Regions from separate parts of the Umezawaea sp. NPDC059074 genome, predicted to be linked through region 1. Evidence: riboswitches for the same ligand, from Rfam matches in the RefSeq annotation. Region 1 holds a riboswitch; each other region holds the start of a gene.
The links. A riboswitch is a leader RNA that binds a small molecule or an ion and turns the genes downstream of it on or off. The one in region 1 is predicted to bind cobalamin.
Positions count from the first base shown of each region.

Region 2: linked by a shared signal. The riboswitch ahead of ACFWW9_RS05120 (putative cobaltochelatase) and the one ahead of ACFWW9_RS27765 (ribonucleoside-diphosphate reductase subunit alpha) in region 1 are both predicted to bind cobalamin.
Region 3: linked by a shared signal. The riboswitch ahead of metE (5-methyltetrahydropteroyltriglutamate--homocysteine S-methyltransferase) and the one ahead of ACFWW9_RS27765 (ribonucleoside-diphosphate reductase subunit alpha) in region 1 are both predicted to bind cobalamin.

Region 1 covers NZ_JBHYHC010000069.1:25,412-35,506, reverse strand. Annotated here, with positions in the region: gene ACFWW9_RS27795 (cellulase family glycosylhydrolase) at 1-470, opposite strand, end outside; gene ACFWW9_RS27790 (hypothetical protein) at 704-1,081, opposite strand; gene ACFWW9_RS27785 (DUF4230 domain-containing protein) at 1,137-1,784, opposite strand; gene ACFWW9_RS27780 (hypothetical protein) at 1,838-2,245, opposite strand; gene ACFWW9_RS27775 (DUF998 domain-containing protein) at 2,194-2,928, opposite strand; gene ACFWW9_RS27770 (hypothetical protein) at 2,980-3,135, opposite strand; cobalamin riboswitch at 3,239-3,453, shown strand; gene ACFWW9_RS27765 (ribonucleoside-diphosphate reductase subunit alpha) at 3,695-6,529, shown strand; gene ACFWW9_RS27760 (ribonucleotide-diphosphate reductase subunit beta) at 6,526-7,587, shown strand; gene ACFWW9_RS27755 (DUF305 domain-containing protein) at 7,633-8,214, opposite strand; gene ACFWW9_RS27750 (LacI family DNA-binding transcriptional regulator) at 8,246-9,262, opposite strand; gene ACFWW9_RS27745 (discoidin domain-containing protein) at 9,386-10,095, opposite strand, start outside.
Region 2 covers NZ_JBHYHC010000006.1:146,857-156,951, reverse strand. Annotated here, with positions in the region: gene ACFWW9_RS05145 (cobalamin biosynthesis protein) at 1-57, opposite strand, end outside; gene ACFWW9_RS05140 (hypothetical protein) at 54-908, opposite strand; gene ACFWW9_RS05135 (cobalt-precorrin-4/precorrin-4 C(11)-methyltransferase) at 912-2,027, opposite strand; gene ACFWW9_RS05130 (cobyrinate a,c-diamide synthase) at 2,096-3,472, opposite strand; gene cobO (cob(I)yrinic acid a,c-diamide adenosyltransferase) at 3,466-4,080, opposite strand; gene ACFWW9_RS05120 (putative cobaltochelatase) at 4,090-6,048, opposite strand; cobalamin riboswitch at 6,087-6,230, opposite strand; gene ACFWW9_RS05115 (RNA polymerase sigma factor) at 6,279-7,190, shown strand; gene ACFWW9_RS05110 (alpha/beta fold hydrolase) at 7,245-8,129, shown strand; gene ACFWW9_RS05105 (cytochrome P450) at 8,038-9,303, opposite strand; gene ACFWW9_RS05100 (8-amino-7-oxononanoate synthase) at 9,340-10,095, shown strand, end outside.
Region 3 covers NZ_JBHYHC010000002.1:194,261-204,355, forward strand. Annotated here, with positions in the region: gene ACFWW9_RS01685 (hypothetical protein) at 1-351, shown strand, start outside; gene ACFWW9_RS01690 (hypothetical protein) at 593-1,150, opposite strand; cobalamin riboswitch at 1,348-1,567, shown strand; gene metE (5-methyltetrahydropteroyltriglutamate--homocysteine S-methyltransferase) at 1,693-3,942, shown strand; gene ACFWW9_RS01700 (hypothetical protein) at 4,165-4,905, shown strand; gene ACFWW9_RS01705 (arylamine N-acetyltransferase) at 5,057-5,884, shown strand; gene ACFWW9_RS01710 (glycosyltransferase) at 5,970-7,175, shown strand; gene ACFWW9_RS01715 (hypothetical protein) at 7,226-8,215, opposite strand; gene ACFWW9_RS01720 (VOC family protein) at 8,314-8,727, opposite strand; gene ACFWW9_RS01725 (ABC transporter ATP-binding protein) at 8,737-9,786, opposite strand; gene modB (molybdate ABC transporter permease subunit) at 9,783-10,095, opposite strand, start outside.

The sequences.
Region 1 (10,095 bases):
ACGCCGCACACGTGCAGCTGTCCGTTGATCTCCGCCGGACGGGTGCCGGTCGGCGGCTCCGGGTCGGTGCCGCCGGTGGAGACGTCCAGCCGGTCGAAGTTCGGTCCGCCGTTCGCGGACGTCGAGGTCGCCTTGATCTTGTTCACGCCCGCGGCCAGCTGCACCGAGGCGGTCTTCGTGGACCAGGTCGTCCACACCCCGGTGCTCGCGAACGCCAGTTCGTCCACGGCCAGGGAACCGTTGACGGTGACGTCCACCGGCCGGGTGGCGGTGGTTCCGTTGGCGTACCGGAAGCTCAGCGTCGCCGCGCCCGCGGACGGGGCGGTGACGGTGAACTCGACGGCGCTGCCAACCACGTTGTCGACGTTGACGAATCCGCTGCCGGTGAAGCCGGCGTGGTTGGACTCGACGACGCCCTGGGTGATGGTCGCGCTCTCCGCCTGGTACTCGGTGACCGCCGAAGCGCCCACACCGCCTGCCACCGCAGGGGTTGCGGGCGCCGCGAAGGCGGGCGCTATCGGGGTGATCAGTGCCGCGGACAGTGCCGCTACACCGAGCCATCGGGGACGGATAGCCACAGGGAGCCTCCCACTCGGGTACGGATGATCAGGTGGCGGCAGCCTGATTGGTTAAGAAACTTTCCTATCAGTGTGCTCAGCATCTCACCATCACCCGAGGGCCCCCGTCAACGCCCAATTCGGACTTAGCGGTCGAACGCGCCCGCCAGGTCCGCGGCCGCGGTCCCCTTGTTCCACGCCGAGACCAGCTCCGACAGCAGCACGTGCCACGGCACCGCGGCCATCACGCGGCGGTGCATCAGCAGCACGAGCTTCCCGGACCGGTCCGGCCCCGCGTCGAGCCACAACACCCGGAACAGAGCCAGGTCCGACTCCGCGGCGACGGCCGCGACCTCGGCGGCGGTGCGGTCGACCAGGGCTTGACCGGCCAGCCCGCGGGTGGAGATCCGCCGAACGCCGAAGGTCGCGCCGTGCTCGCGCAACTCGTCGTGCCGGTCGAAGACGTCCCGAACCGCGGCCGTCAACCGCCGTTCGCCCAGACCCGCACGGACCTGCACTGTCATGGACTCGAACACGGTTCACCCTTGCGCGGAGAAGTTTGAGTAAGGCTAGCCTAACTCATGTCTTGGGCGCGTCCACGAAGTGGACCTCGAACCCCAGCGCTCCGCACAGCCCGACGAGCATCTTCTGCGTGTTCTCGGTGGCCTTGGCCTCCAGGTTCGACTCCTTGGCCGCGTCGGAGATCTTCTGCTCCGCCGCGACGTAGAACTGCTGCTGGTCGGCGGTCTGCACGACGCTGTTCAGCCGGTCGAACAGCCCGCGCTCCTGCGCGAACACGTAGCTGCGCTCGTGGTTGATGTTCGGCTTGTCCAGCCGCGGCTTCGGCAGCGCGATGTCGACGGTCTTCTTCTCCTGCGACACCACCATCGCGTTCTCCGCGAGCCCGCCGAAGTCGACGTAGGCGTTGACGGACCCGGCGGAGACGAACAGGGTCCGCGACCCGGCCAGGACGTCCGGGACGAACCGCACGTCCTTCTCGATGTCGATCACGACCTGGTAGTCGCCGGAGGCGGCGTGGTACTGGCTCAGGTCGCGGATCGACCGCAGCAGCGCGGGCTGGCTGCGGTCGACCGTGTCGGTGCCGAACGGGTTGAGCTTGGGCAGCACGCCCACGATCTGGAGCGCGGCGGCGGCCACGACGACCAGGCACACCGCCACGACCCCGCGGAAGAGCCACCGCGAACCGGACCGCCAGGGAAGTCTCATACCCGGACGGGTACCCGGTCCGCACCCCCGTCAGACGGGGCCGAACGGACGCATCAGTAGTTGTCGCCGCCGAAGAAGATCTCCTCGATCTGGTCGGCGGTGCCCGCGAGCAGCGACAGCGGCTCGACGAACTCGTGGATGTCCAGCGTCTCCAACGGCAGCGAGTGCCGCAGCACCACGTGCTCCCCCATGATCGCCGCGCCGGACGCGATCGAGGACCGGCCGACCTCCTCCAGCAGCGCGCGCAGGTCGCACTTGGCGGCCAGGCCCACGGGGGAGGCGATCTGCACCCACTCGTGCTTCGCGTCCAGCACCTCGCGCACCAGGATGACGACCTGGGTGCGCTCGTCCTCCTCGTCCAGGTGCTCGAAGCCGTACAGGATCCGCATCTCGTCGGAGTCCTCCGAGATCACGTCGTACTGGTCGCGGACGTACGCCGCGAGGTCTCCCCACGTTGCCATGCCCCGAGTTTAGGGCGGTTCGCCGCTCCCAGGGCCCACAACCCGGCGACCAGGACGGCGATCACCTCCGTGAACACCAGGATCCGCTCGACGTACCCGATCGGGAACACCCGCCACCACGCGGTGCCACCGGAGGCGTGCACGAGAACGGCGTACAGCAGGGGCGAGAACGCCAGCACGGACAGGACGCCGAACCCCAGCGTCCACCGGGCGTGGCCGCCCCACGTCGGGTCCCGCAGCCACGGGCGGGCCAGCGCGATCATCGCGATCGGCAGGCTCACGAACGCGAGCAGGCTCGCCGCCCGGTGGATGCCGCCGCTCGCCGACGTCGACGGCAGCGACCAGTCCTGCTTCGGGAACGCCACCACGAGCGCCAAACCCAACGACCACAACGAAAGCGCGACGGCGCCGGTGGAGAACCAGCGGGTGACACCGCGGCGCACGAGCACGGCGGCGATCACCAGCGACCCGGCGGCGAGCAGCGACACGGCCACCTCGAAGACCCACGCGTTCGCGCCGAGGCCGTACTGGCTGATCGTGCGGCGCAGCTCGGCGGGGGCCTCCAGCGCGTTGCGCAGGTCCAGCGCGCCGATCATCGCGACGGTCGTCAGGACGGCGGTCAGGCCCGCCACGGCGACCACGCGGGGAAGGGCGCTCGGTCTCGTCAGCTCTGCGGTCGTCACGACCGGCAAAACGCCCGGACCGGACACGGGGTTCCGTGATTCAGCAAACCATCAGGAACGCCTGGCCAGCCGGAAGACCACGACGGCGGCCACGGCGAGCGCTCCGGTGAGCCACGGGACGGCCGGGCCGACGGCCAGGGACCCCACCGCGAGCGCCCCGGCGGCGGTGGCCGCGACACGCGGGGCCGAGGGTTCCCCGTCACCCATTCGTCGCACTCCCCCCGCCGGTCACCCTGCACTTTCACCTTATCGCATGACCTGGGCAACAAAGACCATCTTGGGCTGCGCGGCGAACCCCACCCCCACATGTAGTATCCAACGCGCTGATGGTTCACCTCCGGTCCACCCGGTGGTGAGGCAAGAGGGAATCCGGTGCGAATCCGGAGCTGCCCCGCAGCGGTGAGCGGGAACGACCGCCGTCATGAAGCACTGGACGCGAGTCCGGGAAGCGACGGCCAGTAGGTCCGCCGGCGAGAGCCGGAGTGCCCGCGAGTCCGAAGACCTGCCACCAGCGTGCACGCGACCGCGTGCACTACCCCGGTGCCCCGAGGGAGGGCGCGCGCGGACGGCTCACGGCGCCTCCTGCCGTGCTGCCTGCGCGTAGCTCCCCCGCGGTTCTCCGGGTGTCCACCGAGCTCGCGAGGAGAGAGCCGTGATGTCGCACTCCAGCCCGGACGGCTGACTCTCCGCGCACCCCCGAGTTTCCGACCGTCGAGCGCTGCTCGCCGGGCGATGCCACCTGCCCGAACACCACCCGCGGAGAGTCATGTCCCCCACCGAAACACCCGTTCAAGTCCCGGTGATCAGCCGCGACGGCACGGTGTCGCCGTTCGACGCGACCAAGATCGCCACCGCCGTGGCCAAGGCCTTCCACGCCGTCGAGGGCGCCGAGGCCGCCGGGTCGCAGCGGGTGCGCGAGCTGGTCGCGGACCTGACCCGGCAGGTCGAGGAGAAGCTGCGCAGGCAGGCCGGGCCGGATCGCGGGGTGCACATCGAGCAGATCCAGGACCAGGTCGAGCTGGTGCTGATGCGCGACGGCCACCACAAGGTCGCCCGCGCGTACGTGCTGTACCGCGAGGAGCACGCCAAGGCCCGGACCGCCGAGCAGCCCGCCGCCGAGGTCCGGCCCGCGCTGACCGTGAGGTTCCCGGACGGCCGGGTCGAGCCGCTGGACTTCGACCGGCTCGCGCTGGTGATCTCCGAGGCGTGCGCCGGGCTGCCCGCGACGTCCGCGGAGACCGTGCTGGCCGAGACGCGGCGCAACCTGTACGACGGCATCAGCCGCGCCGAGCTGGCCGTGGCGCCGGTGATGTCCGCGCGCACGATGGTCGAGATCGACCCGGACTACTCGCTGGTCAGCGCCCGGCTGCTGCTGGACAAGCTGCGCCGCGAGGCGCTGTCGTTCCTGGCCGGCAAGGACGACGAGGCCAACCACGCGGAGATGTCCGTGCGGTACCCGGAGTACTTCGCGTCCTTCGTGCGGCGGGGCGTCGAGCTGGGGCAGCTCGACCCGCTGCTGGAGGAGTTCGACCTGGCCCGGCTCGGCGCGGCGCTGCTGCCCGACCGCGACCTGGCGTTCCAGTTCCTCGGCATGCAGGTCCTGTACGACCGGTACTTCCTGCACAGCGACGAGAACCGCTACGAGCTGCCGCAGGCGTTCTTCATGCGCGTGGCCATGGGCTTGGCGCTGCGCGAGGACGACCGCGAGGCGCGGGCGATCGAGTTCTACGAGCTGCTGTCGTCGTTCGACTTCATGTGCTCCACGCCCACGCTGTTCAACGCCGGGACCACGCGCCCGCAGCTCTCGTCGTGCTTCCTCACGACGGTGGACGACGACCTCCAGGGCATCTTCCACGGGATCAGCAACAACGCGCTGCTGTCGAAGTTCGCGGGCGGCCTGGGCAACGACTGGACGCCGGTCCGCGGCATCGGCGCGCACATCAAGGGCACCAACGGCAAGTCGCAGGGCGTCGTGCCGTTCCTGAAGATCGCCAACGACACGGCCGTCGCGGTGAACCAGGGCGGCAAGCGCAAGGGCGCGGTGTGCGCGTACCTGGAGACGTGGCACATCGACGTCGAGGAGTTCCTCGACCTGCGCAAGAACACCGGCGACGAGCGCCGCCGCACGCACGACATGAACACGGCGAACTGGGTGCCGGACGAGTTCATGCGCCGGGTCCGCTCGGGCGGCGACTGGACGCTGTTCTCCCCCGACGAGGTGCCGGACCTGCACGACCTGTTCGGCGACGCGTTCGCCGCGCGCTACCGCGAGTACGAGGCGGCGGCGGACCGCGGCGAGGTCAAGGTGTTCCGGCGGCTCAAGGCCGCGGACATGTGGCGGCGGATGCTGACCATGCTGTTCGAGACCGGGCACCCGTGGATCACCTTCAAGGACCCGTGCAACCTGCGCTCGCCGCAGCAGCACTCCGGCGTCGTGCACTCGTCCAACCTGTGCACCGAGATCACGCTGAACACGAACCTCGACGAGGTCGCGGTGTGCAACCTCGGGTCGGTCAACCTGGCCCAGCACACCGGTCCCGACGGGATCGACAGCGCGCGGCTGGAGAAGACCGTGCGGACCGCCGTGCGGATGCTCGACAACGTGATCGACGTGAACTACTACACGATCCCGGAAGCCCGTCGGGCGAACATGCGGCACCGGCCGGTCGGCCTGGGGCTCATGGGGTTCCAGGACGCGCTGTTCGCGCAGCGGATCGCGATGGGGTCGACCGCGGCCGTCGAGTTCGCGGACCGCAGCATGGAGGAGATCAGCTACTACGCGATCTCCGCGTCGGCCGACCTCGCCGCGGAGCGCGGGGCGTACGAGTCCTACGAGGGTTCGCTGTGGTCGCGGGGGATCCTGCCGTTCGACTCGATCGCGCTGCTGGCCTCGACCCGCGGCGCGGACCTGGAGCTGGACCGCTCGTCCACGCTGGACTGGGACTCGGTGCGGGCGCGGGTGCTCGCCGTGGGGATGCGCAACTCCAACGTGATGGCCATCGCGCCGACGGCGACGATCGCGAACATCTGCGGCGTGAACCAGTCGATCGAGCCGCTGTACCGGAACCTGTACGTGAAGTCGAACATGTCCGGCGACTTCACCGTGGTGAACCCGGACCTGATCCGGGACCTGAAGGCGCGCGGGCTGTGGGACGAGGTCATGGTGAGCGACCTCAAGTACTACGACGGGAGCCTGTCGCCGATCGAGCGGATCCCGGCCGACCTGAAGGCGCTGTACGCCACGGCGTTCGAGCTGGACTCGAAGTGGCTGATCGAGGCCGGGGCCCGGCGGCAGAAGTGGATCGACCAGGCGCAGTCGCTGAACCTGTACATCGACCAGCCCAGCGGGCGGAAGCTCGACGAGCTGTACCAGCTCGCGTGGGTGCGCGGGCTGAAGACCACGTACTACCTGCGGTCGCAGAGCGCCACGCACGTGGAGAAGTCGACGCTGAAGGGGACGGACGGGAAGTTGAACGCGGTGTCGCCCGTGTCGGTCCCCGCCGCTCCTGTCGCCCCTGTCGTCACGGCTCCGGTGATCATCGCCGACGCCGGCGCGGCTGTCTGTTCGATCATCGACCCCGATTGCGAGGCCTGCCAGTGAGCTCGGACCTGTTCGACAGCGCCAGTCCCATCGAGGTGGGCGCGGCCCGTGTCAGCGTCGACGACAAGGCGATGATCAACTGCCGCGCCGACGTGAACCAACTGCTGCCGTTGAAGTACCACTGGGCGTGGGAGAAGTACCTGGCCGGGTGCAACAACGCGTGGATGCCGACCGAGGTGTCCATGCAGGCGGACATCTCGCTGTGGAAGTCGGCCGACGGGCTGACGGAGGACGAGCGCCGGGCGATCAAGCGGAACCTCGGGTTCTTCGCGACGTCGGAGTCGTTGGTGGCCAACAACATCGTGCTGGCCGTCTACCGACACCTGACGAACCCCGAGTGCAGGCAGTACCTACTGCGACAGGCCTTTGAAGAGGCCGTTCACACGCACACGTTCCAGTACATCTGCGAGTCGTTGGGGTTGGACGACGGCGAGCTGTTCAACATGTACCGGGAGATCCCGTCGATCACCGACAAGGCCGCGTGGGCGTTGAAGTACACGCAGCACTTGGAGGACCCGTCGTTCTCGACCGGGACGCCGGAGAAGGACCAGGCGTTCCTGCGGGACCTGGTGGCGTTCTACGTGGTGTTCGAGGGCATGTGGTTCTACACCGGGTTCGCGCAGATCCTGTCGCTGGGGCGGCGCAACAAGATGGTGGGGATCGCGGAGCAGTACCAGTACATCCTGCGGGACGAGTCGATCCACCTGAACTTCGGGATCGACGCGATCAACCAGATCAAGATCGAGAACCCCCACCTGTGGACCGACAAGTTCCAGGAGGAGATCCGGACGATGCTGGTCGAGGGGTGTGAGCTGGAGATCGCCTACGGGCGGGACACGATGCCCCGCGGGCTGCTCGGGCTGAACGCCGAGCTGTGCGAGGAGTACATGCACTTCATCACCAACCGGCGGTGTGCGCAGTTGGGGTTGGAGCCGGTGTTCCCGCCCACGGAGAACCCGTTCCCGTGGATGTCGGAGATGATGGACCTGAAGAAGGAGAAGAACTTCTTCGAGACTCGGGTGATCGAGTACCAGAACGGCGGCTCGTTGGAGTGGTGAGCTGAGGGGGCGCGCTGCCGGGCTTCCGGCGGCGCGCCCCTCGCGTCACCCGGTGCCCAGCTTGGCCAGGTACTCGGCCCGGCTCGCCTCGATGCCCTTGGTCAGCTCCAGCACCTCCGGGCTGCTGCCCGCTCCCAGTTCCGACTTCGCGACCGTCGTGGACTCCTCGAAGTGGGCTTTGAGGAGGGTGCGCAGTTCGTCGTCGAAGGCCGGGCCCGTGACTTTGGTGAGTTTGTCCAGTTCGTCCGCCGTGACCATGCCCGGCATGTCGTGGCCGTCGTGCATGGCCAGGTAGGTCTGGCCTGCCGTGGTGAGGGCCTTGCGCAGGCCTTCGAGTTCTTTCTGGTGGCCGGTTTCCACCTCGGCCGCCAAGGCTGCCAACGCCGGGTTCACGCCCTGGCGGGTTTTTGCCAGTTGGAGGACCGGCAGGACCGTCTCGTCCTGGGGAATTGCCAGTTGGACGTAGGCCGCGTCGGTGTCGCTGAAGCCGCCCGGTCGAGCCGGAGCCGAGGAGGACGGTGGCGCGGCGGCCGGGTGGACGTGGGCGCTGTGCGGGTCTTGCTGCTGTTGGGCTGTCGAGCAGCCCGCCAGCAGCAGTGCGGCCAGCAGCAGGGTGGTGCGGCGCATGTGATCACTCCCAGGATGAGGTCACAGGTGGCTAGGCGGAGTGGCGGACTACCAGCGTTGGTTCGAAGACGACGGCGCTGACCGGGCGGTCCGGGCGTTCGATGCGGCCGAGGAGGAGTCTGGCCATTTCCGCCGCCATCTCCTCCACCGGCTGTCTGACCGTGGTGAGGGGTGGGTCGCAGGCCAGGGCCGGGCTGCTGTCGTCGAAACCGACCACCGCGATGTCGTCCGGGACGTGGAGGCCGTGTCTGCGGAGCACCGGCATGGCGCCGTGGGCCATGAGGTCGGAGGCGATGAAGATGCCGTCGACGTCCGGGCACCTCGCCAGGAGTTCCTCCATGGCCGTCGCACCGCCCTCGTGGGTGAAGTCGGCTTCCACGGCGATCACCTCCGGGTAGCCGCGGTCCGCCATGGTGTTGCGGAAGCCCGCCAAGCGGTCGTGCGCCGCGGTGGTGGAGACCGGACCGGTGATGGTCGCCACCCGGTAGCAGCCGCGGTCGGCCAGGTGGTGGGCCGCGAGGGAGGCTCCTGCCAGCTGGTTGACGTCCACGTAGGTGATGGGCATCGGGCGGACCGGTCTGGCCGCCAGGACGACCGGGAGGTGCGAGTCGATGAGCATCTTAGGCAGCGGGTCCGCGCCGTGGGTGTGGATGAGGATCACGCCGTCCAGGCGGCCCTGGCGCAGGTCGGCGACGACCTGCTGGTGGGTGCCCGCTCCGGCGCTGGTCAGGACCAGTTGCACGCCCAGGGGCTGGGTGACGTCCATGACGCCCGCCACCACGCGGCCGAAGTACGGGTCGCCGAGCATGCGGCCCTCGTCCGGCAGCACCAGGCCGATCGCGCCCGCGCGCCTGGTCACGAGCGACCTGGCGGCCCGGTTGGGGGTGTAGCCGGTGGCGACGATGGCGCGGGTGACCATTTCGCGGAGTTCCTCGTCCACCGTGGAGACCCCGTTCACCACCCGCGAGACCGTCGCCCTGGACACGCCCGCGACCCGCGCCACCTCTTCCAAGGTGACCGGCGACGGCGTGGAGCGGGAGTCTGGCACGTCTGCCTTTATACCGTTCTTCAAGGTGCACCCGGTGTTCTCGGCGGAAGCAGTCCTGAATGGACGCCGCGCTGCTCCGGGAGACCTCCCCCGGAGCAGCGCGGTCGTCACGACAGGTCTCGCCTACTGGTAGACGCGGACGTAGTCGACCAGCATGCGCTGCGGGAACTGGGTGCTGGCGTCCGGCGGACCGGGCCAGTCACCGCCCACGGCGTTGTTCAGGATGATGAAGAACGGGTGGTCGAACACCCAGGGACCGCGAGTCGCCTCGACGGTGGCCTTGTCGATCGCGATGACCTGCTGGTCGTCGATCGACATCTTGATGCCCTTGCTGTCCCAGTCCAGGGTGAACTTGTGGAAGGCGTTCATGTAGTCCGCCCCGCCCGGCAGGGCCAGTGGAGCGCCGATGCCGCCGCCGCCGAAGTACGACGGTCCGTGGATCGTCTGGTAGGCGGTGTTGGGTTCGCGGCCGAGGTGCTCCATGATGTCGATCTCGCCGGAGTTCGGCCACGGGGTGTTGGTGTCGATGATGTTCGCGCCCAGCATCCAGAACGCGGGCCACAGGCCCTTGGTGCCGGACACCTTGATGTTGGCCTCGATCCTGCCGTACGTCCAGGTGGCCTTGCCGTGGGTGATGAGCCGCGACGAGGTGTACTGGCAGGTGCCGCTGCCGCTGACCGGGTCGACCGGGCAGGCCGAGCCGGGCGTGACCTCACGACGGGCTTCCAGCACGAGGTTGCCGTTGCCGTCGGTGAAGGTGTTGTTGTTGTTCGTGTAGTACTGGAGTTCGGCGTTCTGGCCGGTGCCGATCTCCGGCCGCCACTTGTTGGCGT
Region 2 (10,095 bases), on a different contig from region 1:
CCCCACCTCGACCAGGTCCCGCCGTCCGGCCTCGGTGGCCGCGAACAGCCCGATCACGTCCGGGTCCCCCACAGCACCAGCACCGGGTTGGTCGCGGTCGTCACGCTGCCGACCAGCCGCGCCGACGACAGCAGGCTGCCCTCCACGGCGTACCCGGCGTCCCGCAGCACGTCCCGCGAGGGCACGGCCCGGTCCAGTTCCGGCATCGCCACGACGATCCGCTGCGCGCCGACCTTCGCGCACGCGGCCACGGCGGCGGGTCCGCCGCCACCGACGAAGATCGCGTCCGGCCGGGGCAGCTCACCGATCACCGAGGACAGCTCCTCCTCGACGATCCGCACGTCCACGGCGTGCGCGGCGGCGTTCGCGATGATCCGCACCACCTGCACGGGGTTCCGCTCCACGGCGAGCACCGCCGCGCCCAGCCGACCGCACTCGATCCCCACCGCGCCGGGACCGGCGCCGACGTCCCACACCAGTACACCTGGCCGTGGTGCCAACCGGGCCAAAGCCAGCGCCCGGACCTCGGTGGTCGCGACCATCCCGTCCCGGTTCGCGAACCGGTCGTCCGGCAGCGCCCAGCCCTCGGGCTCGACGGCGAACTCGGTATCCGCCAGGCACAGCACCTCCGGCGTGCGCCACAACCGGTTCACCGCCTCGGCCGGGTCCACAGTGGACCGCCGTTCGGTGGGGCCGCCCAGGTTCTCCGCGACCACCAGCGTCCGCCGCCACCCGGCCAGCCCTCGGGCCAGCTCGACGACGGAGGCGTTGCGCACCAGCACCGCCGACCGCGCGCGGCACAGGTTCACCGCGTGGTCGAGCGGGAAGCCCTCGTCGAGGACCGTGACCTTGTTCCACGACCGGCCCGCCTCGGCGACGAACCGCTGGAGCGACTGGAGATCCGCCATGGCCTAGTGCGCGCGCCTGGTCCGCTTGCCGCGGGCCACGGGCTTGCGGGGCGTGGTGCTGGCGCGGACGGTGGTGATCGGCGTCGCGGCGGCGACCGCGCGCGGCTTCGGGTCCGGCGCGGGCTCGTCGGCCTCGACGGGCACGACCACGTCGTCGGAGGCGGACACGGACACCGTCGCGGGCTTCACCCGGCGGGCGCTCTCCTGCCACCCGTGCACGGCCGACCACGCGGCCGCGGACGTCTCGGACGGGGCCTCGGTCGTCACGTCGGTGATCTCCACGACGTCCGCCACCTCGGCGCGGGCGTTGATCCGGCCCGCGCGACCGGCGCGGACCGACCACTTCGACGGCCGGGCCTTGCGCACGGGCTCGTCGGACGCCTCGACGGGCGCGTCGGACTTGCGGAACCCGGCGCCGCGCGCCCGGCTCGACGGCTTGAGCACCTTGCCCACCAGGAACAGGGTGGTGCGGTAGATCTTGTGCTCCTTCACGGCGGCCTCGAGGTCGGCGAGCGTGGTGTGCACGATCGTCTCGTCGGGCCAGGAAACCTTGTACGCCACCACGATCGGCGTCTCCTCGGGGTACCCGCCCGCGCGCAGCTTCTCGACCAGCTGGCCGGTGCGCGCGGCGGACAGGGACACCGCCATGGTGGTGCCGTGGCCCGCGAACTCCTGGAGGTGCTCGCTGCCCTCGGGGCCGGTCAGGATCAGCGACTGCGCCACGTCCGACGTCGTCAGCTCACGGCCGATCGCGGCGGCCGCGGCGGAGAACTGGGACACGCCGGGCACGACCTCCAGCTCCAGCCCGAGCCTGCCGCACGTGTCGTGGTGCTCCTGCACCTCGCCCCACAGCGACGGGTCGCCCGCGTGCAGCCGCACGACCTTGAGCCTGCCCGCCGCGGCCCGCCGGTAGACGTCCACGACCTCCTCCGGCGGCACGCGGGTGAAGTCGACCAGCTCGGCGTCGGCGCGCGCGTGCTCGCGGACGCACTCGGCGTCCACGACGCTCGGCGCCCACACGACGACGTCCGCTTCCGCGATCCGCTTCGCGCCCCGCAGGGTGAGGAGATCGGCGGCGCCGGGACCGGCGCCCACGAAGGAGATCCGACCAGACGTCACGCGTGGCTCCTGTGGGGACAGAGGGTGTTCGGGGAGATGGGGCGACCGTACCTTCCGGTCATCCGCCACTAACGAGTGGCCTCATACGGCATTTCCGCCGATGTGCACGCCCGGACGAAGCGAGCCACCGAATCGGGTGACGCCGCCGGGTGCGTGTGCAGGTATGACGCGTGCACCCCGCCCACCACGAACCCCTCGGCGACGGGCCGCCGGTCGTGCCCCCGCCACTGCCACGCCGGACTGGCGCCACTCGAAGGGGTGAGCACCGTCCGGTGGAACTCGTGCCCGGTGATCCGCTGCCCGGCCCGTGCCAGCACCGAGTCCACGGTCGCCACGGCGTCGCGGTAGCCCAGGGTCAGCTTGGCCGACATCGAGCCGTCCGCGTCCAGCACCCCGCACATCGGCACGCCGTCGAGCTTGCGGGCCAGGTACAGCAGCCCGCCGCACTCGGCGTGGATCGGCGCGCCGGACCTCGCGAGCGCCGCCACGGCCGCGCGCAGCGGCTCGTTCTGCGACAGCAGGTCGGCGTGCTGCTCGGGGAACCCGCCGGGCAGCACCAGCCCGGCCGTGCCCTCGGGCAGCTCCTCGTCGCGCAGTGGGTCCACGGTCACCACGTCCGCGCCCGCCGCGCGCAGCAGTTCGACGTGCTCGGCGTAGCCGAACGTGAACGCCGCCCCGCCCGCGATGGCGACGACCGGGGCCCCGGCGACCGCCTCCACCTCGGCGGACGCGTTCCACGGCGGCACGGCCATCGCGGGCGCGATGGCGGCCAGCCCGCGGATCGCGTCCAGGTCGACGTGCTTGGCGACGGCGTCCGCGATGGCGTCCACGGCGGCCACCGCCTCCGGCCCGTGCTCGACGGCCGTGATCAGCCCGAGGTGCCGCGACGGCAGCGAGAACGCCGGGTCGCGCGGCAGGACGCCCATGACCTCCAGGCCGACCTCGGCGCACGCGCTGCGCAGCACCTGCTCGTGCCGCTCGGACCCGACCTGGTTGAGGATCACGCCGCCGAGGCGCACGGTCGGGTCGTAGCCGCGGAACCCGTGCAGCAGGGCGGCGAGGCTGCGGGACTGGCCGCGCGCGTCGACCACGAACAGCACGGGCGCGGCCAGCAGCTTGGCGACGTGCGCCGTCGACCCGACGCCCTCGGTGTCGATCCGCCCGTCGAACAGGCCCATCACGCCCTCGACCACGGCGATGTCCGTGCCGCGCGAGCCGTGCACGAACAGCGACGCGACCTTCTGCTCCCCCACCATCACCGGGTCGAGGTTGCGGCCGGGCAGTCCCGTGGCGATGCCGTGGTAGCCGGGGTCGATGTAGTCCGGGCCGACCTTGAACGGCGCGACCCTGCTGCCGGAGCGGCGCAGGGCGGCCATCAGCCCGGTAGCCACGGTGGTCTTGCCGCTGCCCGACGCGGGCGCCGCGACCACCAGCCGATTCACCACTCGATCCCCTTCTGGCCCTTCTGCCCGTCGTCCATGGGGTGCTTGACCTTGGACATCTCCACCACCAGGTCGGCGGCGTCCAGCAGGGCGGGTGGGGCGTACCTGCCGGTGATCACGACGTGCTGGTGGCCCGGCCGGTCCCTCAGCACGGACACCACCTCGTCGACGTCCACCCAGCCCCAGTGCATCGGGTAGGTGAACTCATCCAGAACGTACAGGCCGTGAACGCCCTCGGCGATCCGCCGGGAGATCTCCCGCCAGCCCTCCAGCGCCGCGGTGGCGTGGTCCTGCTCCGTTCCCTGCTTGCGGGTCCAGGACCAGCCCTCGCCCATCTTGTGCCACTCGACCGGCCCTCCCGCGCCAGTCTCGTCGTGCACGCGGCCGAGCGCCTTGAACGCCTCCTCCTCGCCGACCTTCCACTTCGCCGACTTCACGAACTGGAACACACCGATCGACCAGCCCTGGTTCCAGCCGCGCAGGGCGAGCCCGAACGCCGAGGTCGACTTCCCCTTCATCTCGCCGGTGTGGACCATCAGCAGCGGCCGGTTGCGCCGCTGCCGGGTGGTCAGGCCGTCCTTCGGGACCGACGCGGGTTGTCCTTGGGGCACCGGGGTCTCCTAGGCGGCGCGGGCCGCGCGGACGACGCCCGCGACCTGGTCGGCGGACAGTTCTTCCAGGCGCAGGCAGGCCCCGTCGAGCGCGACGGCGACCTTGGCGGCCAGGCCGAGCCGGATCGGGCCGTGCTCGCAGTCGACGACGACGGACGCGGTGCCGTCGGCGGCCAGCAGGCCCGCGGCGCGCAGCGCGTCCCGCATCGGGTCCCCGCCCGCGCCGGTCGAGGTGGCGCGGCCGTCGGTGAGCAGCACCAGCAGCGGACGACGGCGGGGGTCGCGGAGCCGTTCGATCTCCAGGAGCCTGCGGGCCTTGAGCAGGCCGTCCGCCAACGGGGTCCGGCCGCCGGTGCGCATCCGGCGCAGCCGGGCCGCGGCCGCGTCGACCGACGTGGTGGGCGGCAGCGCGACCTCGGCGGACGAGCCGCGGAACGTGACCACGCCGACCTTGTCGCGGCGCTGGTAGGCGTCGCGGAGCAGGGAGATCACCGCGCCGCTGACGGCGGACATCCGCTGCCGGGCGGCCATCGAGCCGGAGGCGTCCACGACGAAGAGGACGAGGTTGCCCTCCTTGCCCTCGCGGACCGACAGCCGCACGTCACCGGCCTTGAGCAGCAGGCCGGGACCGGTGCGGCCGCGGGAGTTCTGGTGCGGCGCGGCGGCGGCCAGCGTGCCGACCAGGTGCAGCCCAGCACCGTCCACAGTGGACGAACGGACGACCTGGCCGGTGCGGGCGCGGGCCCGTGACCGCCTGCCGGGCGCGCCCTCGCCGACACCGGGCACCTGGAGCAGCCGGGCGCGGAACGCCGGAGCGGGCGCGGCCGGGGGCTTGTCCGACGACCCCGACCCACCCTGCTGCGGCTGCTGTTGCGGCTGCTCGGAGCCCTCGGGCGCGGGCTGACCGCCGTCGTCGGGACCGTCGGGAGGCCCGTCCGGCTCGGGCTCGTTGTCGGCGTGCTCGGCCGCCTGCTGCATGGCATCGGCGAGCTGCTCCTCCTCCAGACCCGGCTCGTCGAACGGGTCGCGGCGCTTGCGGTGCGGCAGCGCGAGCCGGACGGCGGCCTCGACGTCGGCCTCCTCCACGACGTCCGCGCCGCGCCACGCCGCGTGCGCCACGGCCGTGCGGGCCACGACCAGGTCGGCGCGCATCCCGTCCACCTCGAACGCCGCGCACACGCCCGCGATCCGGCGCAGCTCGGAGTCCGGCAGCGCCACGGTCGGCAGCGCCGCGCGAGCGGTCACGATCCGGTCGGCCAGCTCGGCGTCCGCGGCCTCCCAGCGGGCGGCGAAGCCCTCGGGGTCGGCCTCGTAAGCCAGCCTGCGGCGGATGACCTCGGTCCGGGTGGCCACGTCGCGCGAGGCGCGCACGGCGACCGTGAGGCCGAAGCGGTCCAGCAACTGCGGGCGGAGTTCACCCTCCTCCGGGTTCATCGTCCCGACCAGCAGGAACGACGCCGCGTGCGAGATCGACACGCCCTCGCGCTCCACGTGCGCGCGGCCCATCGCGGCCGCGTCCAGCAGCAGGTCCACGAGGTGGTCGTGCAGCAGGTTGACCTCGTCGACGTAGAGGACGCCGCGGTGCGCGGCCGCCAGCAGGCCCGGCTGGTAGGCGCGGACGCCCTCGGTCAGGGCGCGCTCCAGGTCCAGCGAGCCGACCAGGCGGTCCTCGGTCGCGCCGACGGGCAGCTCGACCAGCTTGGCGGGACGGCGTTCGGCGGCGTCGCCGAGGTGCGGGCCGTCCGGGCACTCGGTGTCGACCAGCGGGTCGCAGCCGAACCGGCAGCCCGGCACGACGGCCAGTTCCGGCAGCAAGGCGGCGAGGGCTCGCACGACCGTCGACTTGGCGGTGCCCTTCTCACCCCTGACCAGCACACCGCCGATACCGGGGTGCACGGCGTTCAACAGCAGGGCCAGTCGCAGGTCGTCGTGACCGACGACCGCGGAAAAGGGGAAGCGCGAGGTCATGCGGGGAGGTCCTTCCTCGGGTGTCCACGCCCGTGTCCGGGAGAAGTGACTCGGGGGTCGAGTTCCTGACTCCCGGATCTCTCCTACCCGGTCACAGTGGCGGGACCGTGCCGGATTCCCACCGGCTTCCTCGCGCACCCCTACAGCTTTCGCATCGTCGCATCCCGCTCCGCGCCTACCAACCCCTCGGCGAGTCTGATCACATCCGCGCGGGGTGGACAATCGGCCCCGTGAGCGATGAGCCGGGTGTCCTCTCGGACGCGGAACTGGTCCGCGCCGCCCAGAGCGGCGAGGTGACGGCGTTGGGGACGCTGCTGGCCCGGCACCGGGCCGGGATGCGCGCGGTCGCGCTGGGCGTCCTGGGCTACGGGCCGGACGCCGACGACGCCGTGCAGGACGCGTCGCTCACGGCGGTGAGCCGGATCGGCGACCTGCGCGATCCCGCCGCCGTGGGCCCGTGGCTGCGGATGGTCACCCGCAACGCGGGCCGGATGCGGCTGCGCGCTCCCCAGGCCGTCGCGGTCCCCGAGACGCTGCCCGCGCTCGGTCCGACGCCGGACCAGGTCGTCGAGGAGGGCGCGCTGCGGGACTGGGTGTGGCACGCGATCGGCGAGCTGTCCGAACCGCTGCGGCTGGCCGTGCTGCTGCGGCACTTCAGCGGCGTGACCTCGTACGAGCAGATCGCGGCTGCGTGCGAGGTGCCGGTCGGGACGGTGCGGAGCAGGCTGAACGCGGCCAGGACGTCCCTCGCCGACGCCCTGCTCACCACCGCCGACCTCACGCACGACGACATCGCCGAGAAGACCGAGCGGAGCAAGGCGGAGGCGCTCGACACGCTGGCCGCCGCCGAGCGCGGGGCGTTCGCCGAGGTGGTCGCGGACCGGTGGACGCCGGACGCGGAACTGCTCGCGGGCGCTGTGCGCGGCGGCGTCGGGACGATGATCGACGGGATGAACTGCGACCTCGAGGCGGGCGTCCGGCAGCGGTTCGGGGCGGCGCTCGTCAGCCGCGACCTCACGCTGTGGGAGATGGACCTGGTCAACCCGCCCGACGACCCGGACCACTGCCCGCCCGGCGTGATCTGGATGATGTCCCACCGCGGCGGCCGCTACCACCGGCTGCGCCTGTTCCACCCGGCGTGAGCGGCGTCACAGCCCTCGCACCGAACTTCTCGGCCTCCCCCGCATCGTGCTCACGTGAACCGATTCGAAGAAGTCACGACCCCGCTCACCCCCGGCACGCACACGATCACCGTCGAGGGCATCGCCCAGCGCTACCACGTGGCGGGCTCGGGTCCCGTGTGCGTCGCGCACTCCGGCGGCCCCGGCATCGCCTGGCAGTACCTGAGGTCGACCGCGCTCGAACAGCACCTCACGATGGTCTACCTGGAGCCCATCGGCACCGGCGACTCCGGCAGGCTGGCCGACCCGTCCGGCTACCACCTCGACACCTACACGCGGTTCCTGCACGCCGTCGTGGAGCACCTCGGCGTGCCGAAGGTGGCTCTGCTGGGCCATTCCCACGGCGGTTTCGTCGTGCTGCGGCACGTCCTCGAGCACGCCGACCGGGTGTCGGGCATCGTCCTGTACGACACGTCGCCGGTCACCGGCGAGGAGTTCTGGGCCGACGCCGTCGCCAACGTCACCAGGTTCGCCGAGCGCCACCAGGCACCCGAGGTCGCCGCGGCGTTCGCGCGCATCGGCTCCGACCTGGACGACGACGGCAAGACCCAGCTGGTCAAGGACCTGCTGCCCTCCTACTTCGCTGACTTCTACGGCCGGGAGGCGGAGTTCCGCCCGCTGCGCGATGGGCTGCGGGCGTACCGCGCCCCGGACCTCGGCGTCGAACCGCGACCGTTCGACGTGCGGGAGGAACTGCCGGAGATCACCGTGCCGACGCTCGTGGTGGTGGGCGCGCACGACGTCATCTGCGGCCCGCGCTGGGCGGAACTGCTGACCGCGGGCATCCCGCACGCCCAGGCGCTCGCGCTCACCGACAGCGGCCACTTCGGCCACCTCGAGCAGCCCGAGGAGTTCGAGTCCGCTGTCGTCGACCTCGTGACGAAGGCCGCGGTGCGCTAGACGGGACGCTGAGCGGCGCGCGGAACGACAGCAGGCCGAGCATCGGCGGCGGCTCGATCGCGGCGAGCCGGAGGTCGGGGAACCGGCGGGCGACCGTGCGCAGCACGACCTCGCCCTCCAACCGCGCCAGGCCCGCGCCGAGGCAGTAGTGCCTGCCGAAGCCGAACGCCAGGTGCCTGCGGGCGCCGGACCGGCCGGGGCAGAACGACTCCGGTTCGGCGAACACCTCGGGGTCCGAGCCCGTGCCCGCGAGCATCAGCAGCAGGGGCGCGCCCGCAGGCAGGTCGACGCCGGCCAGCGTCACGGGACGGCTGGTCACCCGCCGCCACGTCGTCACCGGGGGTTCGCGGCGCAGCACCTCCTCGACGCACGCGGCGGCCAGGCCGGGCTCGTCGGCGGCCAGCCGCGCCCACAGGTCCGGGTGTCGCAGCACCCGGTCCAGCAGGGTGCTGAGGAGCTGCGTCGTCGTCTCCTGGCCCGCGATCAGCAGGAAGTAGCAGAGCCCGGCGGCCTCGCGGACCGGCGTGCCGTGCTGTCGCAACGCGCTGAACAGGTCGTCGCCGTCCGGCGATGCCGCCCGGATCCGCCGGGTCAACCACTGGTGGAACTCGCCCGCCTGGACGGCCAGCTCGTGCTGGCGTTCGACGGAAGGGTTGCCCCAGAACAACTCCAGCGACGCCGTGCTCCACGCCTTGAGCGCGGGCACGTCCACGTCGGTGATCCCGAGCACCTCCATCAGCACCACGCACGGCAGGTCCCGCGCCAGGTCGGCGTGCAGGTCGGTCGGCGAGGCCAGCCGTTCCTCGCACAGCGAGGCGATCCGCGCCTCGAACCCCGCCACCCGCGCGGGCGTGAGGAACCCGGCGACCAGGCGGCGCAGGTCGGTGTGGGTGTCGGTGCCGTTGTTGGCCAGCGTCGGCGGCAGCGAGAACCCGGCGCGCGCCAGCACCCGCAGCACCGGGCGCGGGATCGGGGTCACGGCCGTCAGCGCGTTGTCCGGGTGGAACGCCTCCGGGTCCGCGAGCACGGCCCGCACGTCGGCGTACCGGCTGACCAGCCACAACCCGGTCGCCGGGTCGTGGTGGACGGGGCTGTCGGACCGCAGCCGCCGCAGGTCGGGGTGCGGATCGGCGGTGAAGTCGGCCCCGAAGAGGTCGAGCTGGGTGGTCCGCACGCCAGGACCGTATCGGGCCGGTGGGAGACTGCCGCCGTGAGCGTGAGCACAGGTGACTCGGTGTTCGACTGGATCGACACCCGCGCGGAGGCCCGCGCCAAGGCCGGACTGACCCGGCGGCTGCGGCCGCGACCGGCGTCCTCGACGGACCTCGACCTCGCGGGCAACGACTACCTCGGGCTGGCGCGGGACAAGCGCGTGACCGGGTCGGCCGCCGCCGCGGCGATGCGCTGGGGCGCGGGCTCGACCGGGTCGCGCCTGGTCACGGGCAGCACCGAGCTGCACATGGAGCTGGAGTACGAGCTCGCCAACTTCTGCGGCGCGCAGGCGGCGCTGGTGTTCTCCTCCGGCTACGCGGCGAACCTCGGCGCGCTCACGGCGTTGTCCGGGCCGGGCACGGCGATCGTGGCCGACCAGTACATCCACGCGTCGCTGATCGACGGCTGCCGCCTGTCGAAGGCGGACGTCGTCGTGGCGGGCCACTGCGACGTCCCCCAGGTCACGCACGCCCTGGCGACCAGGGGCAAGCGCCGCGCGCTGGTCGTGACGGACTCGGTGTTCTCGGTGGACGGCGACCTCGCGCCGCTGGGCGAGCTGGCCGCGGCGTGCCGGGAGCACGACTCGGCGCTGGTCGTGGACGACGCGCACGGCCTCGGCGTGCTCGGCGACGGCGGGCGTGGCGCGGTGCACGCGGCGGGCCTGGCGAAGTCGCCGGACGTCGTCACCACGATCACCCTGTCGAAGTCGCTGGGCGCGCAGGGCGGCGCGATCCTCGGACCGAGCCGGGTCATC
Region 3 (10,095 bases), on a different contig from region 1:
ACGCAGATCGGCGACGCGAACGGCCAGGGCGTGGGCGGCACCTGGTTCGGGCTGCGCCCGGACGGCGGCAAGGCGACCGCGGGCACGCCGGTGACCCGCGACGGCAGCGACAACACCGCGAACCTGTTCGACAAGAAGGACTTCGTCGACGGCAACCGGGAGAGCCTGTCCGGTCTGGACTGCCGCAACGCCTCCTCCCCGAAGGCCGCGTCCTCGGTCAAGGTCAAGGGCAAGGTGAAGCTCTGGTCCGAAAAGGACTGCAAGGGCAAGTCCCTGGTCGTGGACAAGGACATCGCGGACCTGTCGACGGTCGGCTTCGACAACGCAGTCTCGTCGGTGTTCCTCGGGTGATCTTGGCCTACGGCATCGTCGGAAGAGGTTTGGCGACGGCCGGCTTGACTTGGGGCCCCTAGATTTGAGCCTTTGTCGGGCCAAAACGGCAGGTTCAGAAGCCGCAGCCCGACAAATTTTAAGGCTCAAATCCCCCAAGTAAAGCCGGCCTCTCAACAGCAGGCACGCGCCGCCAGGCAGTCACGCAGCAGGTGTCCTGCTGCTCAAGGAGGGGCCTCGGGAACGGGGCCTCCTCGGCGTTTCAGATCCAGTACGTGCGGACCTGGTTGATGCTGTCGACCAGGTCCTGCGGCACCGGCTGGACCTCCTTGGTCGCCGTGGCGTCGAGCGTGCGCACCACGGACTTCAGCCAGCGGGTGGTGAACCGGGTGCGGCTGGCCAGCACCGGCTCGGCCTCCCTGGCGGAGGCCGCCATCGCGACCCGCAGGTCGGTCAACGACCGCGACCACGCGCCCGCGCAGTCGATCGAGTGCAGCTGGACCAGTCCGCCCTTGTCGGGCAGCGTCGCGAGGACCCGCGTGATCGCCTTGTGCAGCGGCCGGAACACCTCCGGCTCCCGCCACGGCCCGACCTCGCCGACGCGGCGGCGCAGGATCGCCCGCAGCCGTCGGTCGCCGGTCTCGGCCAACGGGTAGGCCACGCCGAGCTTCTTGCCGGGCGGGCAGTCCGTCGTGTACTCGGCGAACCTGGCGTCGAGGACCTCGCGCAGCCCGACGAGGTAGCCTCGCAGCCGGTCGACCTCGGCCTGGTCGAAGAAGCCCAGCACGAGGTGGTCGCCGACCCGGTCCCAGCAGATCATGGCCGTACGCCTTCCTCGTGGACGTGGTCTTCCCCCGAGTAGACCACCGCGCTCCGCCGACGGCCGGGAAACCGGGGATCTGTGGTCACCCGTACTCCCGGCACTGCACTTTCGCACCCTCCGGCCCTGGTCATTGCGTTGGCAACCACCCGGCTCCCACCATCCGGACGACCTCCGACCGCCTGTCGGGACTCGGCTAGGCTCGGCCCGCTGGTGGTTCGCCGATCCCCTCGGGGCGCGGCGAGGCAAGAGGGAACCCGGTGGGAATCCGGGACTGCCCCGCAGCGGTGAGCGGGAACGACCGCCGTCACGAGAGCACTGGGCCCGACGGGCCTGGGAAGCGACGGCCAGTAGGTCCACCGGTCCTCCGGTGGGTGCCCGCGAGTCCGAAGACCTGCCACCGGCACGCGCACCACCGGTGCGCGTGGAGTCCGGGACCTCGTGGGAAGGTCCGCGCGGACACGGGTGGCGCCACGCGCCGCCCCTTCTCGCGTGCCCCCACGACGGCCCGGTCTCGTCGGCACGCTCGCGAGGAGAGAGCTGTGAACACCCCCGAAATCGGGACCACCGTGCTGGGCTTCCCCAGGATCGGCCCGCGCCGCGAGCTCAAGCGCGCGGTGGAGGCGTACTGGGCGGGCCGCGCCGACGCGGACGTCCTGGCCGCGGTCGCCCGCGAGCTGCGCGCGGACACGTGGCGGGAGCTGGCCGCCGCCGGCCTCGACTCCGTGCCCGGCAACACGTTCTCCTACTACGACCACGTGCTCGACACGGCCGTGCTGTTCGACGCCGTGCCCCGGCGGTTCTGCGACCTAGGCCTGTCCCCGGTGGACACCTACTTCGCCGCGGCCCGCGGGCGGGACAGCGTGCCGCCGCTGGAGCTGACCAAGTGGTTCGACACCAACTACCACTACCTGGTGCCGGAACTGGACCCGTCGACCCGGTTCGCGCTGGTCGGGGACAAGCCTGTCGCCGAGTTCCGCGAGGCGCTCGACCTCGGCGTCCCGACCCGGCCGGTGCTCGTCGGCCCGGTGACGTTCCTGCTGCTGGCCAAGGCCTCGGCGGACGCGCCAGAGGGCTTCACGCCGCTGGACCTGCTGGACGGGCTGGTCGACCGGTACGTCGAGCTGCTGGCGGCGCTGGCCGACGCGGGCGCGGAGTGGGTGCAGCTCGACGAGCCCGCGTTCGCGGCGGACCGCACCGAGGCCGAACTGGCCGCGCTGCGCCGCGCGTACACCCGCCTCGGCGAGGCGACCGCCCGGCCCGCGATCCTGGTCGCGGGCTACTTCGGCGACCTCGGCGAGGCGCTGCCGGTGCTCGTGGAGACCCCGGTCGAGGCCGTTGCGGTCGACCTGGTCACCGCGCCCGCCGCGGTGAACCGGATCGCGGGCCTGCCGGGGCTGCGGGACAAGACGCTGGTCGCCGGGGTCGTGGACGGCCGCAACGTGTGGCGCACGGACCTCACCGCCGCGCTGGCGAAGGCCGCGACGCTGCTCGGGTCGGTCGGCTCGCTCGCCGTGTCGACGTCGTGCTCGCTGCTGCACGTGCCGTACGACCTGGACGCCGAGACGGACCTGGACCCGGCCGTCGTGGCCAGGCTGGCGTTCGCCCGGCAGAAGGTCGCGGAGGTCGTGCTGATCGGCAAGGCGTTGCGCGACAACGACACCGGGATCAGCCACGCCGCCGCGGGCGCCCCGTCGTTCGACGGCCGGGTCCGCGCCCGGATCGACGCGCTGCGCCCCGAGCACCGCACCCGCGCCCCCTACGCCGAGCGCGCCGAGGTGCAGCGGGCCCGGCTCGCGCTGCCGCCGCTCGCCACCACGACCATCGGTTCGTTCCCGCAGACCGGCGACGTCCGCCGTGCCAGGGCGGACCTCCGCGACGGCACCCTGGACGAGGCCGGGTACGCGGAGCGGATGCGCGCCGAGATCGAGCGGGTCGTCCGGTTGCAGGAGGAGATCGGGCTGGACGTGCTGGTGCACGGCGAACCCGAGCGCAACGACATGGTGCAGTACTTCGCCGAGCACCTGGACGGCTTCGCGTCGACCCGACTCGGCTGGGTGCAGTCCTACGGGTCGCGCTGCGTGCGACCGCCGATCATCCACGGCGACGTGTCCCGCCCGGAGCCGATCACCGTGGCGTGGACGTCGTACGCGCAGTCGTTGACGGCCAAGCCGGTCAAGGGGATGCTCACCGGCCCCGTGACCATCCTGGCCTGGTCGTTCGTCCGCGACGACCAGCCGCTCGGCGACACCGCCGAGCAGGTCGCGCTGGCGCTGCGCGACGAGATCCGCGACCTGGAGGCCGCGGGCATCGGCGTCGTGCAGGTCGACGAGCCCGCCCTGCGGGAACTGCTGCCGCTGCGGGCGGAGCACCGCGAGGCCTACCTGGACTGGGCCGTCGGCTCGTTCCGGCTGGCCACGGCGGGCGCGGCCACGTCCACCCAGGTGCACACCCACCTGTGCTACTCGGAGTTCGGCGACGTCATCGACGCCATCGACGGGCTGGACGCGGACGTGACCACCATCGAGGCCGCCCGGTCCCGCATGGAGGTGCTCGACGACCTGAAGGCCATCGGGTTCAGCCGCGCGGTCGGGCCTGGCGTGTACGACATCCACTCGCCGAACGTGCCGACCGAGGACGAGGTGGTCGACCTGCTGCGCGCCGCGCTGGACGCCGTGCCCGGCGAGCGCCTGTGGGTGAACCCGGACTGCGGCCTCAAGACCCGCGGCTACGCCGAGGTGGAACCGGCGCTGCGGCACCTCGTGGCCGCCGCGCACCGCGCGCGGGGCTGATCCGCTCCGAGGGGACGGCGACGCCCACCGTCCCCTCGGGGTCCACAGTGGAGTGGCGCACTTGTGCCAAGACCTCCTTGCCGCACAACGCCTTCGCGCCCCGAACGTCGGGCCTCCAGTTGAGATCGCCGGGGAAGTTCCGCTGAACCGTTCGCGACCCGCTCCCGTGTTGACGTTGTTCGAGCGACACGGAAGCACCACTCGCGAAATCGGAGAATCCCCTTGTACCGCAAACCTGTTCTGGTTCTGGCCGCCTTCGTCGCCGCGGGCGCCGCGTTCCTCTCCGCCTGCGGCTCGCAGGACGCCGCCGCGCCCACCGACCAGCCCGACGGCGTCGAGCAGGTCGACAGCGTCAAGGGCGGCCAGGTGACGCTCACCGGCACGTCGGTCCGCCTCGTCGAGGACAAGAACCTCCCGGACACCAGCGCCGCGCAGGCCCTCGGCGGCAACGACTGCGTCGACCTCGGCCGCAAGTCGCCCGCGTCCTCGCTGGAGGCCGACGGCACCATCAAGATCTGGCTCGGCCCGAACTGCACCGGCGAGTCCGCGATCGTCAAGGGCAAGGTGAACAGGCTCGGCAAGTTCGACAACTCCATCCAGTCGATCCGCTTCGCCCCGGCCAAGGGCGCGCCGACCCAGACCGCGCCCGCGCCAGTCAACAACGGCTCGAACAACGGCACCGCGCCCGGCAACACCGGCAACGCCGCGCTGACGGCGACCAGCGCGATCCTCGACAGCGGCCTGAACCTGTCCGAGCCCGACGGCTCGCAGGGCGTCAGCGGTGTCGGCTGCGTCAACGTCACGCGCCCCACGCTGGTCCGCTCCATCCAGGCGAGCGGCACGTACAAGATCTGGAAGGGCGGCGACTGCAAGGGCGAGTCCAAGGTCGTGACCGGCAACGTCAACGACCTCGGCGCGCTCGGCTTCGACCGCCAGGTCGCCTCCATCCGCTTCGCGGGCTGATCGCGGGGGACGTGTGAGAACCGCCGACACGGTGCGCCGTAGCCGCCGGGCCATTCGGGCCCGGCGGCTTCGCCGCGTCGTCGTACCGGTTCGCCTGAGCCCCGGTGGAGCACCGTTCGGGGAGGTCGTGGCCACCGGCTAGGTTCGAGGCATGAGCGTGCTGTGGGGTGGGGACGAGCTGGACCTGGACGCCTACTTCGCCCGGATCGGGTACGAGGGCGACCGGCGACCGACCGCGGCGGTGCTGCGCGCGGTCCAACGCGCCCACGTCACGGCGATCCCGTGGGAGAACCTGGACATGGTCCTGGCCCGCCCGGTCGACCTGGCACTGGAACCGTTGCAGGCCAAGCTGGTCCGGGGCGGCCGGGGCGGCACCTGCTCCGAGCACACCACCTTGTTCGCCGCGGCCCTGGACCGCCTCGGCTTCTCGTTCACCGGGATGCAGGGCCGGGTCCGCCTGGGCTCCACCGAGATCCGCCCGTCGAGCCACAACGTGCTCCGGGTCGTGGCGGACGACCGCGTGTGGCTCTGCGACGTCGGCTTCGGCAGCAGCCCGCTGGAACCGGTGGAGCTGGCCGACGGCGCGGAATCCACCCAGGACGCCTGGCGCTACCGCTTGTCCAGTGACGCGGGGGAGTGGGTCCTGCACTCCTGGCGCGACGGCCGGTGGCTGGACGTCCACGCCTTCACCGAGACCCGCCGCTACCCGATCGACTTCGCGGTGACCAACCACTACATGGCCACCCACCCCCGGTCCCTGTTCCACGGCCGCGTGATGGCGCAGCAGATGGCCGCGAACTCCTTGACCGTGCTGGAGAACACCCGCCTGACCACCCACCGGCCGGGGGAGGAGCGGGTGGACGTGGAACTTGGGGTCGACGAGGTGGTCGGGGCGTTGGCCGACGTGTTCGGCGTGGTGCTGGACGAGGTCGACGCCAAGGTCGTGCGCGAAGTGCTCTCCGCCCACTTCAACGTATAGCCGACCGGGGGGCTTGCCGCAAGACCCCGTGCGTGCTCCAGAATTGCCCGCCTTGACGCCAGGACGTGGGGAAACGGGGATTCTTGTGCGTGTTCTGCTGACGACGTGGGGTTCTCGCGGGGACGTCGAGCCGCTGGCCGGCTTGGCGGTGGCCCTGCGCGATCTCGAGGCGGAGGTCCGGGTGTGCGCGCCGCCGGACGACGACTTCGCGGCACTGCTGGACCGGGTCGGCGTGCCGCTCGTGCCGCTGGGGCCGACGGTGCGCTCGGTCGTGGCGGGCACCCGGCCGCCGACCGCCGACGACGCGTTCCGCCTGGCCGCCGACCTGGTCGCCGCGCGGTTCACCGTGCTGGGCGAGGCCGCCGAGGACTGCGACGTCGTGGTGGCGACCGGTCTGCTGCCCGCCGGGGCGCGGGACGTGGCCGAGAAGCGGGGGATCCGCTACGTGTACGCGTGCTTCCACCTCGCGGGCCTGCCGTCCCGGCACTTCCGCCCCGGTCGGCGTCCGGGGACGCCGTCCTCGCCCGACGAGACCGACCACCGCGTCCTGTGGGAGGAGGACGCCCAGCGGGTGAACGCCCTGTACGGCCCGGCCCTCGCGGCCCACCGTGTGGCACTCGACCTGCCCCCGGTGGACAACGTCCGCGACCACGTCTTCACCGACCACCCGTGGCTCGCGGCCGACCCGCTGCTGTGCCCGTCGAAGGGCATGACGGATCTCGACGTCGTGCAGACCGGCGCGTGGATCCTCCCCGACGACCGCCCCCTGCCGGACGACGTCGAGGCGTTCCTGGCCGCGGGCCCGCCCCCGGTGTACGTGGGCTTCGGCAGCATGGCCGCCTACGCGCCCCGTGACGTGGCCAGGTCGGCCATCGAAGCGGGCCGCGCCCACGGCCGCCGGATCGTGCTCGGCAGCGGGTGGGCGGGCCTGGAGACCATCGACGACGCCGACGACTGCCTCGTCGTGGGGGAGGTCAACCAGCAGGCGCTGTTCAGCCGGGTGGCCGCCGTCGTCCACCACGGCGGCGCGGGCACCACCACGACAGCCGCCCGAGCCGGAACGCCCCAGGTCGTGATCCCCCTGATCGCGGACCAGCCGTACTGGGCCGCGCGGGTGACCGACCTGGGCATCGGCACCACCCACGACGACCCGACCCCGACGTCCCTGTCCACCGCCTTGACCACGGCACTGGCCCCGGAGACGGCGGCACGGGCCAGGACCGTCGCGGCCTCGATCCGCTCCGACGGGGCGGCGGTGGCCGCGAAGCTGCTGCTCGACGGGCCGGCCTGACGTCGTCGGGGGCGCGGCTTCGTGAGCCGCGCCCCCGACGACGGACCCGGTCAGGGTGCGGTGAGGGGGCTGTCCAGGCCGTCGGGGGAGGTGCGGGGGGTGAGGCGGCTGTCCGCGGGGACGGTGGCGGGGAAGCCGAGCACGGCGAGCCTGCCGTTCACGCCGTTGCCCGCGTTGCAGTCGGTGGTGCACGGGGTGGGCGGGTTGGCGACCTCGGTGGCGTCCTCACCGGTGACCATGCCCATCCGGCCTCCGCTGGCCACGTCCCACACGCTCGTGGCGCCGCAGTGGTCGCGGGTCTCGGACAGGCCGAGCGGGTTCGTGAAGTCGGGGCCGCAGGACGCCTGCCGGACGCGCGTGGCGACCTGGGCGCTGTCGCGGAGCACCAGTTTCGGCGCCGCGTCGGAGCCGATGTTCACCCGCGGGGTCACCTGCACGCAGAACTGCGACGGCGGGCCTGCCGTGACGCTGGTGCACTCCGAACCGAGGAACTGGCCCAACTGGGCGCGGAACGCCGGGTTGTCGTAGTAGAAGGCGTTGTCCGCCAAGGTGTGCACGATCCGCGTGCGGGTGCCGTCCGCCCGTTCCGGCTCCATCTGGAAGATCCCGCCCTGCGCGCAGTCCTTCGCGGTGATCTTCATGCTCACCCCGGAGCCCGCCCGGCCGATCTCCACGGTCTCCTTGCGCACCCGCAGGTCGATGCCGCCGGTCAACGCCAGCCCGCGGTGGTCCGGCACCTTGCTCGCGTACACCGGGGTCGCCACGCCGCCGGTCATGTCGCCCACGTTCGGGCTGCCGGTGAAGGCGTAGTCGTAGATCCCGAGCGTGGCCGGGTCCACGTCGAACCTGGTGTACCTGCCCTGCACGGTGAACCGGCCCGCGGGCGCGGGCACGGTGCCGCGGAACTCCGACGCCCCGCTCTTGCCCAGGACGGTGAACCCGCCGCCGTCGCAGAACTTCGAGCTCGCCGCCGACGCCGCGGGCACGGCCACCAGGGGCAGGGCGAGCAGGAACACCGCGAGAATCCGTTGTGGGGACACGGAAGCACTCCTCAGTCCGGGACGCCGTGGTGACGTCGCGGCACCCCACTATGCCCCAGATCGTTCAACCTTCAACCAAACGAGACGACGCGAAGGGGTCAGCAGACGCAGAACTCGTTGCCCTCCGGATCCGCCATCACGACGTGGTGCCCCTCGGCGACCCACAACGTCCGCGCGCCCGCCTCCGTCAGCACCGCCACCCGGTCCAGCACCCGCGCCCACCGCTCCTCGTCCGTCCCCTGCCCGGACACCCGGATGTCCAGGTGCAGCCGGTTCTTCGCGGTCTTCGGCTCCGGCACCTCCAGCAGCGACAACCGCGGCCCCACGCCCGTCGGGTCGTGCAGCCACGCCCCGCCGCCCTCGTCGTCCTCGGGCAGGTCGAACGAGGCCAGCCACTCCTCGCGCGTCGCGAAGGGCGGGGGCGGTGGCTCGTCCTCGTAGCCCAGCGCCAGTTTCCAGAACGCCGCCATCACCGCGGCGTTCGCGCAGTCGAACGTCAACCCGATCGTCATGACAGCAACCTACGCCGGGTACGTGTGCACCTCGGTGGCTTTCAGCGCCGCCCACAGCCGCACGCCCGGCACCAGCCGCAGTTCGGCCACCACGGCCGTCGTCACGTCGACCAGCACCGGCGGTTCCCCGGCCAGCCGCACCCGCACGGTGTGCGCGTGCTGCTCGACCCCCACCACCACGACCTCCCACGTGTTGCGCGGGCTCCCCGTCGGCCGAGTCGGGTGCAGGCTCACCGCGGAGGGCGGGAACGCCACGTGCACGGCCCCGGACACCGGCTCGGCGACCGTCAACGACCCGCCGTCGTCCAGCGCCACCACCGACCCGGACCCCGTGCCCCGGTACAGGTTCAGCCCCACCAGTTGCGCCACGTACTCGGTCCGCGGCTGCCGGGCGACCTCGGTGGGCGACCCCGTCTGCACCACCCGGCCCCGCTCCACGATCACCAGCCGGTCGGCCAGCACCATCGCGTCCAGCGGGTCGTGCGTCACCAGCAGCGTCCGCCCGGTGTACTCCTCCAGGTGCCGCCCCAGTTCCGTGCGCACCAGCAGCCGGTTCCCGGCGTCCAGCGCCGCCAGCGGCTCGTCCAGCAGCAGCACCGACGGCGCCGTCGCCAACGCCCGCGCCAACGCCACCCGCTGCGCCTGCCCACCGGACAACGCCCCCGGCCGCGTCCCGCCGTACTCGGCCAGCCCCACCCGCTCCAGCCACTCGAACGCGATCTTCCGCGCGGCCCGCCGGTCCATCCCCCGTGCCCGCAGCCCGAACGCCACGTTCTCCACCGCCGTCAGGTGCCCGAACAGCAGGTAGTCCTGGAACACCACGCCGACCGGCCGCTTCTCCGGCCGCAGGAACACCGACGGCGGCCGGTCCCACACCGCGTCGTCGACCAGGATCTCCCCGCCCCCCAACGGGAGCAGCCCGGCCAACGCCCGCAGCGCCGTCGTCTTCCCGGCCCCGTTGGGCCCCAGCAGCGCGACCACCTCACCGGGGGCCACGGTCAGCCCCAGGTCCAGCTGGAACTCCGACCGCGAGACCTGGATCTCCGCCGTCAACGTCATGTCGCCCCGCTGATCCACCGGTCGCGCAGGCTCGCCAGCACGACCACCGACACCAGCAGCAGCACGATGCTCAGCACGATCGCCGCGTCCGGGTCCGTCTCCAGCGCCAGGTACACCGCGAGCGGCATCGTCGTCGTCTTGCCGGGGAAGTTGCCCGCGAACGTGATCGTGGCCCCGAACTCGCCGAGCGCCCGCGCCCAGCACAGGACCGTGCCCGCCACGATGCCCGGCAGGATCGTCGGCAGCGTGACCCGCCGGAACGTCAGCCACCGCGACGCGCCGAGCGTCGCGGCCGCTTCCTCGAACCGG